Regions from separate parts of the Aeromicrobium sp. 50.2.37 genome, predicted to be linked through region 1. Evidence: riboswitches for the same ligand, from Rfam matches in the RefSeq annotation. Region 1 holds a riboswitch; the other holds the start of a gene.
The links. A riboswitch is a leader RNA that binds a small molecule or an ion and turns the genes downstream of it on or off. The one in region 1 is predicted to bind thiamine pyrophosphate.
Positions count from the first base shown of each region.

Region 2: it holds a riboswitch for thiamine pyrophosphate, as region 1 does, so the genes downstream of both, NUV38_RS08255 (ECF transporter S component) here and thiM (hydroxyethylthiazole kinase) in region 1, are expected to answer to the same signal.

Region 1 covers NZ_JANLGG010000004.1:94,631-103,936, reverse strand. The annotation lists gene NUV38_RS03710 (acetolactate synthase large subunit) at 1-711, shown strand, start outside; gene ilvN (acetolactate synthase small subunit) at 711-1,244, shown strand; gene ilvC (ketol-acid reductoisomerase) at 1,283-2,308, shown strand; TPP riboswitch at 2,365-2,458, shown strand; gene thiM (hydroxyethylthiazole kinase) at 2,447-3,235, shown strand; gene NUV38_RS03690 (thiamine phosphate synthase) at 3,232-3,888, shown strand; gene thiD (bifunctional hydroxymethylpyrimidine kinase/phosphomethylpyrimidine kinase) at 3,885-4,688, shown strand; gene NUV38_RS03680 (TenA family protein) at 4,685-5,353, shown strand; gene NUV38_RS03675 (PLP-dependent aminotransferase family protein) at 5,343-6,773, opposite strand; gene NUV38_RS03670 (hypothetical protein) at 6,894-7,046, shown strand; gene NUV38_RS03665 (YitT family protein) at 7,034-7,708, shown strand; gene NUV38_RS03660 (O-methyltransferase) at 7,689-8,252, opposite strand; gene NUV38_RS03655 (3-isopropylmalate dehydrogenase) at 8,794-9,306, shown strand, end outside.
Region 2 covers NZ_JANLGG010000012.1:58,694-67,999, reverse strand. The annotation lists gene NUV38_RS08290 (PhoX family phosphatase) at 1-1,616, shown strand, start outside; gene NUV38_RS08285 (hypothetical protein) at 1,689-2,072, opposite strand; gene NUV38_RS08280 (SDR family oxidoreductase) at 2,239-3,063, opposite strand; gene NUV38_RS08275 (acyl-CoA dehydrogenase family protein) at 3,074-4,300, opposite strand; gene NUV38_RS08270 (MaoC family dehydratase) at 4,302-4,760, opposite strand; gene NUV38_RS08265 (energy-coupling factor transporter transmembrane protein EcfT) at 4,834-5,562, opposite strand; gene NUV38_RS08260 (ATP-binding cassette domain-containing protein) at 5,559-6,938, opposite strand; gene NUV38_RS08255 (ECF transporter S component) at 6,998-7,633, opposite strand; TPP riboswitch at 7,623-7,733, opposite strand; gene NUV38_RS08250 (ankyrin repeat domain-containing protein) at 7,792-8,199, opposite strand; gene NUV38_RS08245 (GPP34 family phosphoprotein) at 8,254-8,922, shown strand; gene NUV38_RS08240 (NUDIX hydrolase family protein) at 8,983-9,306, shown strand, end outside.

The sequences.
Region 1 (9,306 bases):
CGGATGCTCTCGACCAAGGGGCGGTTCCCGGTCGGCTACGACAAGCCGTCCGAGGGGCTCGCACCGCAGACCGTCATCGAGCGGATCAGCGCCATCGCCGGACCCGACGCCACCTATGCGGCCGGGGTCGGGCAGCACCAGATGTGGTCGACGCACTTCATCGACTTCGAGCGCCCGCGCCAGTGGCTGAACTCCGGTGGCGCCGGCACCATGGGCTACGCCGTCCCGGCCGCGATGGGCGCCCAGGTCGGGCTGCCCGACTCGGTCGTCTGGGCGATCGACGGCGACGGCTGCTTCCAGATGACCAACCAGGAGCTCGCCACCTGCGCGATCGAGGGCATCCCGATCAAGGTCGCGGTCATCAACAACTCCTCGCTCGGCATGGTGCGCCAGTGGCAGACCCTGTTCTACGAGGGCCGTTACTCCAACACCGACCTCAACACCGGTCCGGAGTCCATCGGTGCGCGCCGCATCCCCGACTTCGTGAAGCTGGCGGAGGCGTACGGGTGCGTGGGCCTGCGTTGCGACAGCGAGGACGACCTCGACGCCGTCATCGAGGAGGCCATGGCGATCACCGACCGGCCCGTCGTCATCGACTTCGTGGTCGAGCGCGACGCCATGGTCTGGCCGATGGTCGCGGCCGGCACGAGCAACGACGACATCAAGATCGCGCGCGACATGGCGCCCGAGTGGGACGACGAGGACCTCTGATGACAACGCAGCACACGCTCAGCGTCCTGGTGGAGAACACACCGGGCGTCCTGGCCCGCGTCTCGAGCCTGTTCATGCGGCGCGGGTTCAACATCGACTCGCTCGCGGTCGGCCCCACGGAGATCCCCGAGATCTCCCGCATGACGATCGTCGTCAACGTCGACGAGCTGCCCCTGGAGCAGGTCACCAAGCAGCTCAACAAGCTCGTGAACGTGCTGAAGATCGTCGAGCTGGACTCGGCGTCGGCGGTCGAGCGCGAGCTCATGCTCATCAAGGTGCGCACGGACGCGCAGACCCGTGGGCAGGTGCTCGAGACCGTGCAGCTGTTCCGCGCCAAGGTCGTCGACGTGTCCACCGATGCCGTCACCATCGAGGCGACGGGCGACTCGGGCAAGCTGACGGCCATGCTCAACGTGCTCGAGCCGTTCGGCATCCGCGAGATCGCCCAGTCCGGTCGCGTCGCGATCGGACGCGGCGCACGGTCCATCACCGACCGCACGCTGCGGACGGTGCCGGGCCACCAGAGCGCCTGACCATCCCACGAACCCATCCACGACACGAGGAGATACCAGTGGCCGAGTTGTTCTACGACGACGACGCAGACCTCAGCATCATCCAGGGCAAGCAGGTTGCCGTCATCGGCTACGGCAGCCAGGGACACGCCCACGCCCTGAACCTGCGCGACTCCGGCGTCGACGTCCGCGTCGGCCTCGCCGAAGGCTCCAAGAGCCGCGAGAAGGCCGAGGCCGAGGGCCTGCGCGTGCTCAGCGTCGCCGACGCCGTCGAGGAGGCCGACGTCATCGTCGTGCTGACCCCCGACCAGGTGCAGCGCCACGTGTACGCCGAGTCCATCGAGCCCAACCTCGTCGACGGCGACGCGCTCGTGTTCGGCCACGGCTTCAACATCCGGTACGGCTACATCAAGCCGCCCGCCGGTGTCGACGTGCTGCTGGTGGCGCCGAAGGCTCCCGGCCACACCGTGCGCCGTGAGTTCGTGGCCGGCCGCGGCATCCCGGACATCATCGCCGTCGAGCAGGACGCCAGCGGCCAGGGCTGGGACCTCGCCCTCTCGTACGCGAAGGCCATCGGCGGCGCCCGCGCCGGCGTCATCAAGACGACCTTCACCGAGGAGACCGAGACCGACCTCTTCGGCGAGCAGGCCGTGCTGTGCGGCGGCATGTCGCACCTCGTGCAGGCCGGGTTCGAGACCCTCACCGAGGCCGGCTACCAGCCGGAGATCGCCTACTTCGAGGTGCTGCACGAGCTCAAGCTGATCGTCGACCTCATGTGGGAGGGCGGCATCGCCAAGCAGCGCTGGAGCATCTCCGACACCGCTGAGTACGGCGACTACGTCTCCGGACCGCGCGTGGTCGACTCCTCGGTCAAGGAGCGCATGCAGGCCGTGCTCGCCGACATCCAGGACGGCACGTTCGCCAAGCGCTTCATCGACGACCAGGACGCCGGCGCCCCGGAGTTCCTCGCCCTGCGCGAGCAGGAGGCGGGTCACCCGATCGAGGCCACCGGCAAGGTGCTGCGCTCCCACTTCTCGTGGAAGCAGTCCGACGATGACTACGTCGAGGGTTCTGCCGCTCGCTGACGCACCGCTCGAGCCACGAAGGCCCCCGTCCGACGGACGGGGGCCTTCGCTATGGTCGTGGACGTCCGGGGTGCCCCGCAGGGGCTGAGATGACACCCGCCGAACCTGATCCGGTTAGCACCGGCGCGAGGGAGACACATGGATCCGACGTCTGCCGTCACCACGGCCCTACGTGAGCGAGCACCTCTGGTGCAGTGCCTCACCAACTTCGTCTCGATGGACCTGACGGCCAACGTGCTGTCCGCGGTGGGCGCGTCGCCCGCCATGGTGCACGATCCTCAGGAGTCCGCCGAGCTGGCCGCGCTCGCCGACGCTGTCTACGTGAACATCGGGACGCCGTCGCCGCGCTGGGCCGACGGCATGCGGCTGGCCGCGGCGCAGGCACGGGCCGACGGCACACCTTGGGTGCTGGACCCGGTGGCGGTGGGTGCCACGCGCTACCGGCGTGAGCTCGTCGACGACCTGCTGCGTCTGCGCCCGACCGTCGTGCGTGCCAATGCGGGGGAGGTGCTGGCGCTGGCCGGCACGGTCGGAGCGTCGCGCGGGGTCGACAGCCTGGCCGACGCGCAGGACGCCCACGTGGCCGCCCGCACCGTCGCCCGCGAGCACGGCTGCGTCGTCGTGGTCAGTGGCCCGGTCGACCTCGTCACCGACGGCGACCGTGCGCTGCACGTCCACGGTGGTCATCGCTGGATGCCGATGATCACCGCGCTCGGCTGTTCCTCGAGCGCCCTCGTGGCGGCGGCCTGTGCCGTCGTCGACGACCCGGTGGCCGCCGCCGCCGGGGCCATGGGGCTGCTGGCCTCCGCCGGGACCTCGGCGGCCGAGGTCGCCGAGGGGCCGGCCAGCCTGCGGGTGTCGATCGTCGACCGCCTCGCCGAGCCCGGGCGGCTCGAGCTGGGCTCCCACGTCCGTCCCGGCGCATGAGGCCCCCGAGGTTCCCCGACCTGCGTCTGTACCTCGTCACCGACCCGTCGTTCGGGTCCGACCTGCGCCGCGTCGTGGTGCCGGCCGTCGAGGGCGGCGTGACGTGCGTGCAGGTGCGGGCGAAGCGCGCGACCGTCGAGGAGCTCACGGCTCAGGTCGAGTCGCTCCGCGACGCGCTGGCGGGGTCGGGCGTTCCGCTCCTGAGCAATGACCACGTGGTCCGGGCCGCTGCCGGAGTGCACGGCGGCGCCGGGGACGCACACCCCACGGTGCTCCGGGCCCAGGTCGGCCCGGACGCCTTCGTCGGGTGGTCCGTGGAGCACCTGGGCCAGCTCGACGACGAGGCTGCGGTGTCGGCGTGCAGCTACGTGGCGGTGAGCCCGGTGCACGACACCGCGACCAAGCGTGACACCGCGCCGCCACTCGGGCTGCGTGGGGTGGCTCACGTGGCGCGTCGCGTCGACGGCCGGCTCCCCGTCGTCGGCATCGGTGGCCTCGACGAGGACAACGCCCGCAGCGCCGTCGCCGCGGGCCTCGACGGCATCGCCGTGGTCCGTGCGATCGGGGGCCAGGCCGACCCGGGTCGGGCCGCGCGGCGGTTGCGGCACGTGGTCGACACCGCCCTGGCCTACCGGGACGGGGGCGTCGCATGAGCCCGCGCGAGCCCGTGGTCCTGACCGTGGCCGGGTCGGACCCGTCGGGAGGCGCCGGGATCCAGGCCGACCTGAAGACCGCGACGGCGCTCGGTGTGTACGGCGCGACCGTGATCACGGCGGTCACCGCGCAGGACACGACCGGCGTCCATGCGGTGCACCCGGTCCCGCTCGACATCGTCCGCGGGCAGCTGCGCTCGGTGCTCGACGACCTGGACGTGCGGGCGGTCAAGGTCGGCATGCTCGGCTCCCCGGCGCTCGTCGCGCTGGTGGCCGACCTGCTCGCCGACGTGCCGAACGTCGTCCTCGACCCGGTCATGGTGTCGACGTCGGGCCACCGCCTGCTGCCCCGGAACGCGCAGGCGGCGATCCGCGACCTGTTGGTCCCGCGCTCGACACTGGTCACCCCGAATCTCCCCGAGGCCGTCGTGCTCACAGGACTGGAGACGGGCGCGGCGCCGGAGCAGCTGGCACGAGGCCTGGTCGGCCTCGGTGCGGGAGCGGCACTCGTCAAGGGAGGCCACGGCTCCGGCGGGTCGAGCGACGACGTGCTGCTCGACTCCGAGGGGCCGACCTGGTTCCGTGCCGAGCGTGTCGCGACGCCGCACACCCACGGCACGGGCTGCACGCTGTCGGCGGCGGTGGCCGCCCACCTCGCCCTGGGCGCCACTCTGCGCGAGGCGGTCGGGTCGGCGAAGGACTACCTGACGGAGGCACTGGTCTCGGGTGCCACCCGTCAGGTGGGCAGCGGCAGGGGTCCGGTCGACCATCTCGTCCGCCTGAGGAAGACGGCGTCATGAGCACCGTGCCGTTCTCGGAGCGGGCGTGGTCGCACGTCGCCGACCGCTACGCCGACATCTGCCGGCACCCGTTCGTGACCGGCCTGGCCGACGGCACGCTGCCGGACCAGATCTTCGCGGGCTACCTGGTCGACGACGCGCACTACCTGGCCGGTTATGCGCGTGCGCTCGCGCGCATCGCCTCACGGCTCGACGACGTCGAGGACGTCGGCACCTGGGCGACCCTCGCCGCCGGAGCCGTGGCGGCCGAGCGGACGCTCCACCTCGGCGAGCTGTCGCGGCGTGGCCTCGACGTCGATGGACGCCCGCCCTCACCGAGCTGCGTCGCCTACCTGGCGATGCTCGCGCAGCACGCCCTCGACTCACCCGTCGAGGTGGCGGTGGCCGCCGTGCTCCCGTGCTTCCGCGTGTACGTCGAGGTCGGCCGCCAGGTGGCTGCAACGGCCGGTGGGCTCGACCGCCACCCCTACGGACCGTGGATCGCCACGTACGACTCGGCGGACTTCGAGGCGTCGGTCAGGCGCGCCGAGCGCACGGCTGACCGACTGGCCGCGGGGTCGACGTTCGAGGGGTCGATGCTCACGGCCTACGCGGCCGCCACCGACCGGGAGTGGCACTTCTGGGACGAGGCGTGGCGTGCGGGGGGTCAAGCCCTCAGGCGATGAGGTCGACCCTCGTGCCGGTCGGCTCGCAGCGTCGACCGGAGACGACGGCCGTCCACGCGCGCGACAGACGCTGGACGGCCTCGACGCCCACGTGCTCGGCGGAGGTGCAGGGCAGCCGGAGCCGACGTTCGCCGGCACTGGGAGCACCGAGCGTGAACCGTGGACCGGGCGTGAGCAGCAGCCCCTCCTGCGCGGCCGCGGCGACGAGCCGGCTCGACGCGCGTGAAGGGAGGCAGACCCAGAGGTTCGGCCCGCCGGGCGGCACCGGCACGTCCCAGTCCGGGAGGTGGGCGGCCAGCGCCTCGACCATGGCGGCCCGCTGTCGGCGCAGTCGCACCACGGCCTCGTCGAACAGGTGCTGGTCGTGGCGAAGCACCTCGGCGGCCACGAGCTGGTCGAACGCGGCGGTGCCGAGGTCGTGTCGCATGCGCGACTGGAGCAGGGCCGTCACGTGACGGCGGGGTGCGCGGATCCAGCCGATCCGCAGTCCACCCCAGAGGACCTTCGACAGGGAGTCGACGACGATCGCGTCCGGGTCGTGCGCGGCGTAGGACGCGGGCAGCCCCTCCCCGGCGAGGTCGAGCCGACGCATGGACTCGTCCACGATCGTGAGCACCTGGTGCCGGCGCAGCGTGTGGGCGAGCCGGAGTCGTGTCTCCACGGGCATGACGGCACCGGTGGGGTTGTGGAAGTCGGGGATCAGGTACGCGGCCTCCACGTGGGGCGCGGCCGCTGCGGCCGCGTCGGCGTCCCACGGGTCCTCGCCGATGGGCAGGGGAGTGGTGCGGTAGCCGAAGCCGGTCAACGACTCGACACCGTGCGGGTAGCTGGTGCCCTCCACGAGCAGGCCGGCACCGGGTCGGCCGAACGTGCGACCGACCAGCGAGATCGCACCCTGTGCCCCGTTGGTGACGATGATCTGGTCCGGGTCCGTCGGCAGGCCTGCGGCGACGTACCCCTCGGCGATCACCTCGCGCAGTGCGGGCAGTCCGTCGGGCAGGTAGCCCGACGTCGTGAGGAGCGACGGGAGCTGCTCGGCGGCGGCGCCGAAGGCGCGGGTGAGGCCGGACGGGCCGGTGGGGGCGGAGAAGGTCAGGGCGATGGTGTCGGGGTCGTCGGGGTCGACGATGAGGCTGCTGGCGGTGGTGGAGCTCGTCGGTACCCGGAGCACGCTGCCGCTTCCCTGGCGGGAGTGGAGCACGCCACGGCGGCGCAGCTCGTCGTACGCGCGGGTCGTGGTGGTGCGACTCAGCCCCATGGCCTGGGCCAGCGAGCGTTCGCTGGGCAGCCGAGTGCCGTCGAGCAGGCGGCCGTCGACGACCAGCAGGCGGATCGTGTCCGCGAGGTTCCGGTAGGCAGGTCCGTCGGGCAACGTCCCGATCATCGCGGCGAGCCGGAAGGCGGAGGTGCTGGGGTCCACGCCACCAGCATGCAGGATGATTGGACCTGACCGAAAGGGCCACTTGGCCCTGAGTGGCTGCGTCCAGGATCCGCCAAGTGGCTCTGGTCGATCAGGCCACCTGCGGTCCAGGCTCGGCTCATGATCACCTTCTGGCTCCTCCTCGTCCTGGTGCCGCTGGCTCTCCTGGGGCTGGCGGCCGGCATGCGTGTCCTGGCCAGCGACGGGCTCGGACTGCGACCGCGTCCGCTCGTCCGCGACGACCAGGAGAGGATGCGCTCATGGCCACGCTGAACCTCGCTCGCGCCCTTCGAGGGCGGCGGATGACGCGTCGGATGGTGCAGCTTGTGATCGGCCTGTGGCTCTACGGGGCCACCATGGCCCTGCTGGTGGAGTCCGGTCTCGGCCTCGACCCCTGGGACGTGTTCCACGAAGGGCTGACGCACCACCTGCCCCTCACGTTCGGCCAGGTGGTGATCCTGGTGGGTGCGGTCCTGCTGCTCCTGTGGGTCCCGCTGCGTCAGCGCCCCGGCATCGGCACGGTGCTCAACGTGGTGCTGATCGGCATCGCCGTCGACGTCACGCTCGCCCTGCTCCCGACGCCCGACGCGCTCGGCGTCCAGGTCGGCTTCCTGCTCGTCGGCGTGGTGGGCAACGGGATCGCCGGGGCCCTCTACATCGGAGCGGACCTCGGGACCGGGCCGCGCGACGGACTCTGGACCGGGATCGTGCGGCGCACCGGTCGCAGCGTGCGGCTCGTGCGGACCAGCCTCGAGGTCACGGTGCTCGTGGTCGGCTTCGTCCTCGGGGGCACCGTGGGTGTCGGCACCGTGCTCTACGCGCTCGCGATCGGTCCCGTGGTGCAGCTGTTCCTGCCGCTCACGCAGGTGCGCCGGCCCGAGCGGCCCGGCGCCTCGGCGCCTGGTCCGGAACCGGTCAACGGCGTGTCGCGATGACGAGGGACGCGCCCTCGTCGATGAGCAGCTCGACCGCGGCGAACCGGTCGTCGGTCAGCCACTGCTCGCGCACCACGTCGACCTGACCGTCGACGATCGGTGGCCAGTGGACCGACGGCACGAAGTCGTCGAGCACCACGATGCCGCCGGGCTGCATCAGGTCGGCCAGCACGTCGATCTGCTCCATGACCTCGCGCACGTCGACGAACAGCAACGAGAACGGGGCGTACTGCTCGAGCGTCGACCAGTCGCCCGCGACGATCTCGACGTTGTCGACGTCGGCGAAGATCTTCTGGACGTCGCCCGCGAGGGAGGGATCGAGCTCGGCGCTCACGATCCTGGCGGCCTTGGGTGCGCCGCTGGACAGCCAGGCCGAGCCGACGCCGGTGCCGGTGCCCAGCTCGGCGAGCGTGCCCTCGCGAGACGCGGCGAGCGCCGCCAGGAGCCGGCCCGTCTCGTGGCGGGTCGACGTGATGAACCCCCGCTGACGGGCGAGGTCGAGCGACCGCGCCACGAGGTCGGGGATCTGCGAAGGAGCGCTCACCTCGCCAGTCTGGCACCCGCGCGCGCGGCGCCCACCTCCGCCGTCTCATCGGGCGAGACACGCGGGGCAACCTGCCCTGCGGTCGACGTGGCTGCCCGTACCCTGGTCCCATCATGCGGAAGCAGCTCGTAGTCATCGCTTGCCGCGGCAGGGCCTCGTAGGGCCCACCCTGCCGCGGAGTTTGGCGTTTGGCCCGACTGTTCCGCCGCAGGCTTGAATCGCCTCGCACGGGGATCACGACCTGATTCCCTCTCCTGATCCATCCGATCACCCTCGGATGTCGTCGCCCGTGGAGCAGTCGGACCGGTGCCGGACCCGCCCATCGTCCCGATGGAACCCGTCCGTCCGATTCAGCACGACCTCAGGAGAGACCATGAACAGCTACCCGATCGAGTGGGGACCCGCCCACCTGCGCGACGACGCCGTGACCCCCGCCGCCGAGCCGTCCGAGCGTCCCGACGACAACTGATGACGGCCCCGCGACGTCCATTCTCTGGGACCGCGGTTTCAGATCATGAGACGCGGCTTCTAGGATGAGGCCATGACGCGCTCCTACTCGCTCGCCGTCGTCCCCGGCGACGGCATCGGTCCCGAAGTCACCACGCAGGCCCTCACGGTGCTGGGCGCCGTGGCGGCCCAGCACGACCTGTCGTTCGACACGGTCGAGTACGACCTGGGTGCGCGCCGCTACCACGCCACCGGAGAGACCCTCCCGGACACGGTGCTGGAGGAGATCCGCGGCCACGACGCGATCCTGCTCGGCGCCGTGGGCGATCCGAGCGTCCCGTCGGGCGTGCTCGAGCGAGGACTGCTGCTGCGGCTGCGCTTCGAGCTCGACCACTACGTCAACCTGCGGCCCAGCACGCTGTACCCCGGCGTCCCCACGCCGCTCGGACCCCAGGTCACCGACCGCGGGCCGATCGACTTCGTGGTCGTGCGCGAGGGGACCGAGGGGCCGTACGTCGGCAACGGCGGGGCCATCCGCGTGGGCACGCCGCACGAGCTGGCGACCGAGGTGAGCGTGAACACCGCCTTCGGCGTGGAGCGTGTGGTG
Region 2 (9,306 bases), on a different contig from region 1:
GCCAGTTCGGCTTCAACAACGACTTCCTCGCGCTGCTGCCGCTGTCGCGCGGCACGCAGCTGCTGGTCGCCAACCACGAGTACACGAGCGAGGAGCTCATGTACCCCGGCTACGACCCCGCCAACCCGACGCGCGAGCAGGTCGAGACGTCGTGGGCCGCCCACGGGCTGTCCGTCGTGGCGGTCCGGGAGACCCGCAGCGGGTCGCTGGAGCCGATCGTCGGGCACCAGCTCAACCGCCGCTTCCACACCCAGACCGAGTTCCGGCTCACCGGGCCCGTGGCCGGCCACCCGCTCGTGCGGACGAAGGCCGACCCGCGGGGCCGGACCGTGCTCGGCACCCTCAACAACTGCGCCGGCGGCACCACGCCCTGGGGCACGTGGCTGACGGCCGAGGAGAACTTCAACCAGTACTTCGCCAACGCCGCCACGGTCACCGACCCGACGACCGCGGCGCGACTCGCCCGCTACGGCGTCGCCGGCACCGCGAGCGAGCGTCAGTGGGAGAAGTTCGACGACCGCTTCGACCTCGCGAAGGAGCCCAACGAGGTCAACCGCTTCGGCTGGATCGTCGAGGTCGACCCGTACGACCCCCGCGCCGTCCCGCGCAAGCGCACCGCCCTGGGCCGGTTCAAGCACGAGGCCGCCCAGCCCCGCATCAACAAGGACGGGCGGGTCGCCGTCTACATGGGCGACGACGAGCGCTTCGACTACCTGTACAAGTTCGTCTCGCGCGACCGCATGAAGAAGGGGCGGTCGGCGTCGGCCAAGCGGCACAACGACACGCTGCTCGACCACGGCACCCTCTACGTCGCGAAGCTGACCGGCGACTCCCCCACCTCGCAGATCGACGGCACGGGCACGCTCCCGAAGGACGGCGAGTTCGACGGCTCGGGCACCTGGATCCCGCTCGTGAGCGGCACGAAGTCGTTCGTGAAGGGCTTCACGGCCGAGGAGGTGCTGCTGTTCACCCGGCAGGCCGCCGACGTCGCGGGTGCCACGAAGATGGACCGCCCCGAGGACGTGGAGCCCAGCCCCGTCAGCGGCAAGGTCTACGTGGCCCTGACGAACAACTCCAACCGTGGCGCTGCGGGCAAGGCCGGTGCCGACGAGGCCAACCCGCGCAACGCCAACAAGAACGGCCACGTGCTCGAGCTGACCGAGCACCGCAACGACAGCGGTGCCACCCGGTTCGCGTGGAGCCTGCTGCTGGTGTGCGGCGACCCGAACGACCCGGCCACGTACTTCGGCGGCTACGACAAGAGCCAGGTCTCACCCATCTCGTGCCCGGACAACGTGACGTTCGACCGCCACGGCAACCTGTGGGTCTCCACGGACGGCAACGCGCTCGGCTCCAACGACGGCCTGTTCGGCGTGGCGGTGGAGGGACGCGACCGCGGTCTCACCCGCCAGTTCCTGACCGTCCCGCTCGGCGCCGAGACCTGCGGACCGGTGGTGCAGAGGCACCGCGTGCTCGTCTGCGTCCAGCACCCGGGCGAGAAGGACGGAGCGTCGGCGGACGCCCCGGCGTCGCACTGGCCCGACGGCGGCTCGTCGGTCCCGCGTCCCTCCGTGGCCGTGGTGTGGCGCAAGGACGGCCGCGAGATCGGCGTCTGACGCACGGCACGCCACGCGCACACGACGGGCCCCGACCATGGCGGTCGGGGCCCGTCGTCGTGCGTGCGTGGGTCAGGACAGGGAGCGGCGCGCCGACGACAGCTGGTGGCACACCACGGCGGCCACGAGCGCGGCCGTCCCGAGCGTCGCCAGGGCGGGAGCGCCGAAGATCCGACCGGCCTCGGCGGCGGTGACCGCGGAGGCGAGGGCGGCGCCGCCGACCAGCGACGCGCCGGCCGAGGCGTGCACGAGGGGGGTCCGCTGCTGCGAGGTCACGCTGGCCCACGCCTGGTAGCAGATCCCGGCGATGACGACGGCGGCGACGACCACGATCACCCGACCTGGCACGACGAAGCCGTCGGGCCAGGCGGCGTCGCCCAGCACGTCGGTCACGTAGAGGGCGAGCAGCACCAGCTCGGCAAGGGCGGGCACCACGAGGCCGGGTCCGATCTTCATGGCCGCGACCCTACCGAGCGACTCTCCTGCTCGACCGGTGGCGGGTGCCGGCCACGCACCCACCCTGGTTCTCACTCACTCACCTCGGCGCGCACGCCGAGGTGAGTGGCAGAGAACCATGGTGTGCTCGCGATTCCCATCACCTGATGGGAATCGCTGGGACGGGTCAGGCCTCGAGGTGGCGGCGGTAGCGCTGCATGCCGGAGATCCAGCGGTCGGGGTCGGTGGCCTTCTGGGCCCACATGGTGGCGACGTCGGGGTGGGGCAGGGCCTGGAAGCGGCCGGCCTCGACGGCGTCGAGGATCGTCGTCGCGACCTCGGCCGGCTCGAGCGCGTTGCCCGCCGACGTGACCGCACGCATCCCGAGGGTCGCGTCGGGGTCGTCGCTCGTCTCGCCCGACTCGAGCATGGCCGTGCGCACCCCCATCGGGCACGCGCAGGTGACCTGCACGCCGCGGTCGCCGTAGGTGGCCGCGAGCCACTCGGCGAACCCGACGGCCGCGTGCTTGGTCACCGAGTAGGTCGGCGAGCCCAGCTGGGTGAGCAGGCCGGCGGCCGACGCGACGCTCACGAAGCACCCCGCCGGACCGCTCTCGGCGGTCGCACCCTCGACCCACCCGGGTACCAGGGCCCGGGCGGCGGCGACGTGGCCCATCACGTTGACGTCCCACGACGCGGCCCAGTCCTCCGGGGAGGCATCGAGTCCGAAGCCCCGGAACACGCCCGCGTTGGCGACGTAGAGGTCGACCGGCGACGGAGCGGTCTGCAGCACGGCGTCGACACCGATCTCGCTCGTGACGTCGGCAGCCCGGTGGAGCACGCGGTCGCCGAAGTCCTCGGCGAGTCCTGTCGCGGCAGCCTCGAGCCGGTCACCGTCGAGGTCCGCCAGCACGACCGAGCCCGCTCCACGCTCGAGCAGGGCGCGCGCGACCGCCAGGCCGATGCCGCCGGCCGCACCCGTGACGACCGCCGACGCTCCCTCGATCCTCATCGGACCCGGCTCACTTCTTCGACGCGTACTTCTTGAGCTCGGCGCGGGCGAGCGAGGCCTTGTGCACCTCGTCGGGCCCGTCGGCGAAGCGCAGCGTGCGGATGCCGGCGAACATCTCCGCGAGCGGGAAGTCCTGGCTGAGCCCACCGGCACCGTGCACCTGGATGGCCTTGTCGAGGATCCACTCCACCGTCTGCGGGGTGGCGATCTTGATCGCCTGGATCTCCTTGTGGGCGCCGCGGTTGCCCACGGTGTCCATGAGCCAGGCGGTCTTGAGCGTGAGGAGCCGCAGCTGCTCCAGCTTGACGCGCGACTCGGCGATCCAGTCCTGCACGACCCCCTGCTGCGCGATCGGCTTGCCGAACGTCGTGCGGCTGAGCGCGCGCTCGCACATGAGCTCGACCGCACGCTCGGCCAGGCCGATGGAGCGCATGCAGTGGTGGATGCGGCCGGGCCCCAGGCGCGCCTGGGCGATGGCGAAGCCCTCGCCCTCCCCGCCGATGAGGTTCGAGGCGGGCACGCGCACGTCGGTGAAGCGCAGCTCGGCGTGGCCGCCGTGGTCGCGGTCGTGGAAGCCGAACACGTGCATGCCGCGCACGACCTCCAGCCCGGGGGTGTCGCGGGGGACGAGGATCATCGACTGCTGGCGGTGGCGCTCGGCCGACGGGTCGGTCTTGCCCATCACGATGAAGACCTGGCAGTTCGGGTTCATCGCGCCGGTGATCCACCACTTGCGGCCGTTGATGACGTACTCGTCGCCGTCGCGCACGATCGACAGCTCGATGTTGGTGGCGTCCGAGGAGGCCACGTCGGGCTCGGTCATGGCGAAGGCGGAGCGGATCTCGCCGGCGAGCAGCGGCTTCAGCCACTGCTCCTTCTGCTCGTCGGTGCCGAACATCGTCAGCACCTCCATGTTGCCGGTGTCGGGCGCGGCGCAGTTGATGGCGGCCGGAGCCAGCTGGATGGAGCGGCCGGTGATCTCCGCGAGCGGCGCGTACTGCAGGTTCGTCAGGCCGCCCTCCTCCGGGTGGCCGGCGAGGAAGAAGTTCCACAGGCCGCGTTCGCGCGCCTCGGCCTTGAGGCCGTCGAGCACGGCCGGCGGGTCCCAGCGGTCCTCGTCGTACAGGGCCTTGATCTGCTGCTCGGCCTGATGCTCGGCGGGGTAGACCTTCTCGTCCATGAAGGTCTCGAGCTTCGCGATGAGCTCGTTGGTCGTCTCGTCGAAGGCGAAGTACATCTCAGGCACCGGCCATGACGTAGATGACCTCGGCGATGCACACCGGCTTGTCGGAGCCCTCGCGCTCGACGACCACGTTGACGATGCCCTGCGTGCCGATCGGGATGTCGCGGGTCTCGACGAGGGTGGCCGACGCGCGCAGGCGCGAGTCGACGGGCACGGGGCTCGGGAACCGCACCTTGTTCGCGCCGTAGTTCATGCCGAACGCCAGGCCCTGGATCGAGTAGATCTGCTCGACGAAGACCGGCAGCAGCGAGAGCGTGAGGTAGCCGTGCGCGATGGTGCCGCCGAACGGGCCCGACGCGGCGCGCTCGGGGTCGACGTGGATCCACTGGTGGTCGCCGGTGGCGTCGGCGAACGTGTTGATCTGCTCCTGGGTGACGGTGACCCAGTCGCTGGTGCCGAGCTCCTCCCCGGCGGCTGCCTTGAAGGCGTCGAGACTGTCGAACACGCGGACCATGGGGTACCTCCGGAAGTGACGTCGGGCTAAGCGCTTGCTTAGTTCGCACCCTAGTGCGTGACCCAGGTCCTGGCTAGACCGCCACGAGGAGCACCACCGGGACGGCCGCGAGCAGGGCTCCCGCGACCGCGACGGCCACGTCGAGCCGGGTCCACGGCGCCGGCTCGGCCCACGACCGGTCCTGGGCCGACGCGAAGCCGCGCGCGTCCAGGGCGATGGACTGGCGCGACGCGCCGCGCAACGAGGAGACGAGCAGGGCGAAGACCAGCCCGCCGCCGTAGCGGGAGCGGGCGACCGGACCGCCGGCCGGCCCCGCGCCCCGGGCTCGTCGGGCTCGCACGAGCTGCTGCCAGGTGACCAGCAGACCGGCCGCCTGCTGCAGCGCAGACGTCACCGCCACCACGGGCCGCGACGGCAGTCGGAGGTTCTGCGCCAGGTGGTCGCCGAGCCGGGCCGGGTCGACGAACACGGCCACCACGGCACCTGGCCAGGCGAGCACCACGATGCGCAGGCCCGCGGTCAGGGCGAGCGTCTCGTCGTGACCGCCGAGGCGCCACGTCGAGTAGGCGACCGTGAGGCCCGCGAAGGCCGCGAGCGCCAGGCACAGCAGCGTGTACCGCACCGACGGCACCACCAGCAGGAGCACGACGGCGTAGACCGCCACGGTCACCAGGGCGATCGGCAGCGTCCGCACGGCGAGCGACCCGGGCACGGCAGCGACGCCCACCACGGCGAGCGCGAGCGGGTTCACGTGGAGCAGGAGCGATCGTCGACCGGTGGGAGCGGTGTGCCGGGTCGTCATGCGAGCCGCCCCGCCTCGAGGCGGTGGACCCGGTCGGCGAGCGCCACGAGGTCGGCGTCGTGGCTGGCGGCCGCCGCGACGGCCCCGGCGTCCGCGGCAGCACGCCACCACCCGGCCACCGCGGCCCAGGTGAGCCGGTCCTGGCCGACGGTCGGCTCGTCGAGCAGCACCGACCCGGGCCGGTGCGCCAGTGCGGCGGCGAGGGCGAGCCGCCGTTGTTCGCCACCGGAGAGCCGGTAGGGGTTCCGGTCCGCGTGGGCGCCGAGTCCGAGGTGGTCCAGCACCGCGTCGACGTCGACGGCCCGGCCGAGCCGACCCGCCGTGAAGGCGACCTCGTCGCGCACCGTGGTCGTGAGCAGCCCGTGCTCGGGGACCTGCGGCACCCAGCCCGAGACGGCCGCCAGCGCCGACGACCGCATCCGGTGCAGCGGCTCGCCCGCACGCTCGACCGCTCCGGAGGTGGGGGCCTGCAGACCGGCACAGGCCGCGAGCAGCGTGGACTTGCCCGCCCCCGACGGACCGACGACGGCGTGCGCGGCGCCCTCGACCAGGCGCAGGTCGACGTCGTCGAGGGCGCAGGTGCGGGTGGTGCCGCGCCACGAGCGACGCACCAGCTCGACCGTGAGCCGCTCGACGTCGAGGGGCACCGCGTCGTCGTCCGGCGCCACCAGCGCCCGGTCGGGGAGCACCGGCACGGGAGCCTCGAGCCCCGGCATCCAGACCCCGGCCGCGCCGAGGGACGAACGGTGCTCGGCCACGAAGGTGGTGGGGTCCGTGTCGGCGAGCACGCCACCGTCACGGCCGAGGACGACCACCCGGTCCACGAGCTCGAGCCAGGGCCCGATGCGGTGCTCCACCACCACCAGCGTCGCGCCCGCCGACGCCACGGCGTCGGTGACCGCCCGTCGGACCTCGGCGGCCGAGGCCTCGTCGAGCATCGAGGTCGGCTCGTCGAGCAGCAGCAGACCAGGGCGCAGGGCGAGCGCGCCGGCCAGGGCCAGACGTTGGGTCTCGCCGCCGGAGAGCGCGTCGGTGGGGTGCTCGCGACCGTAGGTCAGCCCGACCGCGTCGAGCGCCTCGTCGACCCGGCGCCAGGTCTCGTCGTGGTCGAGGCCCAGGTTCTCGGGCCCGAAGGCGACGTCGCGGCCGACGCGGGCCGACACCACGGCGTCGCCGGGCTGCTGCGTCACGAGACCGCGCACGCCCTCGGCGCCTACCGATCCCGAGAGGTCCCCGGGCACGGACTCGCCCAACGCACCGGCGAGCGCCAGCAGCAGGGTCGACTTACCCGCGCCGCTCGGCCCGGCGAGCAGCACCCGCTGCCCCGCGGGGAGGTGCAGGTCGAGGTCGGCCACCACCGCCCGGGCGTGACCCATGGGCCGCCACCCGAACCCGTCGAGGCGGACCTCGACGGGTCGGGTGGTGGTGAGGGCGGTCAGGCCCGCACGCCCTCTCCGGCGGCGTCGCGACCGGCGCCGAAGGAGTCGAGCGCCCCGGTGGAGGCGAGCGAGCGGACGAGCATCCAGCCCAGCAGACCGGCGACGACCGCACCCGACACGGCGAAGAAGCCGAGGTGCGCGACCTTGTACGCGAAGCCCCAGTCGGTGTAGTAGAAGTTCCACTCGTAGACGGAGGCGAAGACGGCCGACAGCACGCCCGCGAGGACGGCCGCGCCGAGGCCCCAGCGGCGGTAGCGGCCGAGGGCGAAGCCCAGCTCGGCGCCGGCGCCCTGCACGAGGCCCGAGAGCAGGACGGTGAAGCCCCACTCGGTGCCGCCGAGCACGAACATCGAGATCGCGGCGGCCACCACCTCGGTGCCGAACGCGGCACCCGGCCTGCGGATGACCAGCCCGCCGACGACCCCGGCGAGCAGCCAGCCGCCGCCGAGCAGCGCGCCGGCCGGCGGGTAGCCGATCGTCGCGGCCAGGTCGAGGACGCCGTAGAGCTTCCCCCAGGCCCAGAAGATGACCCCGAACGCGACGCCGAGCGACGCGATCGTGACGAGGTCGATGGTGCGATAGGACAGACGTTCCCGACCCTCGGTCGGTGTACGCGTGGATGCAGAACTCATCGTGACTCCCTTCGCCGGTGCTAACCGGAGCAGGTTCAAGGGTCTGCGGCTGATCCGCACTCTCAGCGCCCTCTGCGGCGGCGCTCCCCTGTCGTGGTGGTGCCAGCCTAGCCGCCCGCGAGCCACCGCGCCCAGCCCGTCCGGGCCGTGGGCAGCGGTCAGGCCAGGAGGTCCGGGCGTCCGAACATGGCGGCGGTCTCGCGGGCCGTCGGGTGTCCGGCGTCCGGGTCGGCGCCGGCCTCGAGCAGGACCCGCACCACCGCGTCCTCGCCCTTGAACACCGCCCCCGCCAGCGGGCTCTGGCCGCGGTCGTTCAGCGCGTCGACGACGGCGCCCCGCGCCGTGAGCGCAGCCACCGTCCCCGCGTGGCCGTGGTAGGCCGCGAGCATGAGCAGCGTGTTGCCCGACGCGTCGGTGAGCTCGACCGGGACGCCCGCATCGAGGTGCTGCACCAACCGCTCGGTCCGGCCCTCGCGGGCGTCGTCCAGCAGGTCCTGCGCCAGCGCCACGACCCGCGGGTCGAGGGCCGTGTGGTCAGGGGTGGTGGCGTCGTCCGACGGGTCCATCCCTCGACCGTAGGGCGGGGTGACGTCGGTCGCAGGTCGGCCTAGGCTCGAGGCATGACCGTCGCTCGCGACCTCCTGCTCGTGGCGCTCGACCCGGAGTCGGGCAAGGTGCGGCTGCCGTCCATGGCCGCCGAGCCCGCCCTCGGTGGCGCCGCGCTCATCGACCTCGTGCTGCTCGGTCGCCTCGAGCTCGTCGGCACGGGACGGAAGGCCCGCGTGGCCGTTGCCGACCGCACGCCCGTGGACGATCCCGACCTGCAGGCCGCCTTCGAGCGGGTCTGGCAGAAGGGCCACCAGGCACCGAAGTCGATCGTGACCCGCCTGGGCAAGAAGCAGCGCAAGGCCGTGCTGGCGTCCCTGGAGGCCGATGGGCTCGTGCGGGACGAGCAGCGCCGCGTGCTCGGCATCCGGCTGGAGCGGTACGAGCTCGTCGACGTCGCGCGGCGTGACCAGCTCGTCGGGGCGATGCGGCAGGTGCTCCTGCACGACCAACCCGCCGACCAGGTCACCGGCCCGCTCGTCGGCCTGCTCCTGGCCGCCGACCAGCTCGGCCTCGTGGTCGAGAAGCGGGAGAAGAAGGGCGCGAAGGCGCGGGCCAAGGTCGTCGCCGACGGCGACTGGGCCAGCGAGGGCGTGCGCAAGGCGATCCAGGACGCCCAGGCCGCCATGACCGCCGCGATGACGGCCAGCATCGCGGCCTCCACCACCGCGTCGACCTCCTGACGAGGGCCGTCCCCGCCGGGGCGACACGGCTGACGCCCACGCGTGGGGGAGGATGAGGCCATGGCGTCCGTCCGCACCCCTGACCCCAATCCCGGCTGGCTCTCCGAGATCGCGCTCGACGAGACCCGCTCGCGCGTGCCGATCCTCTACGTCGAGGGGATCCCCGTCCGGGTGGACGCCCACGGCCAGGTCGAGCACCTCGGACTGCTGCTGCGTGGTTCGCCCACCACCGGGGCCATGACGCGCACCTTCGTCTCCGGACGCGTCACCCACGGCGAGTCGGTGCGCGACGCGCTGCTGCGCAACCTCGAGAAGGACCTCGGCCCCACCGCCTTCCCGCAGCTGTCGGCGTCGATCGTGCCGTTCACGGTGGCCGAGTACTTC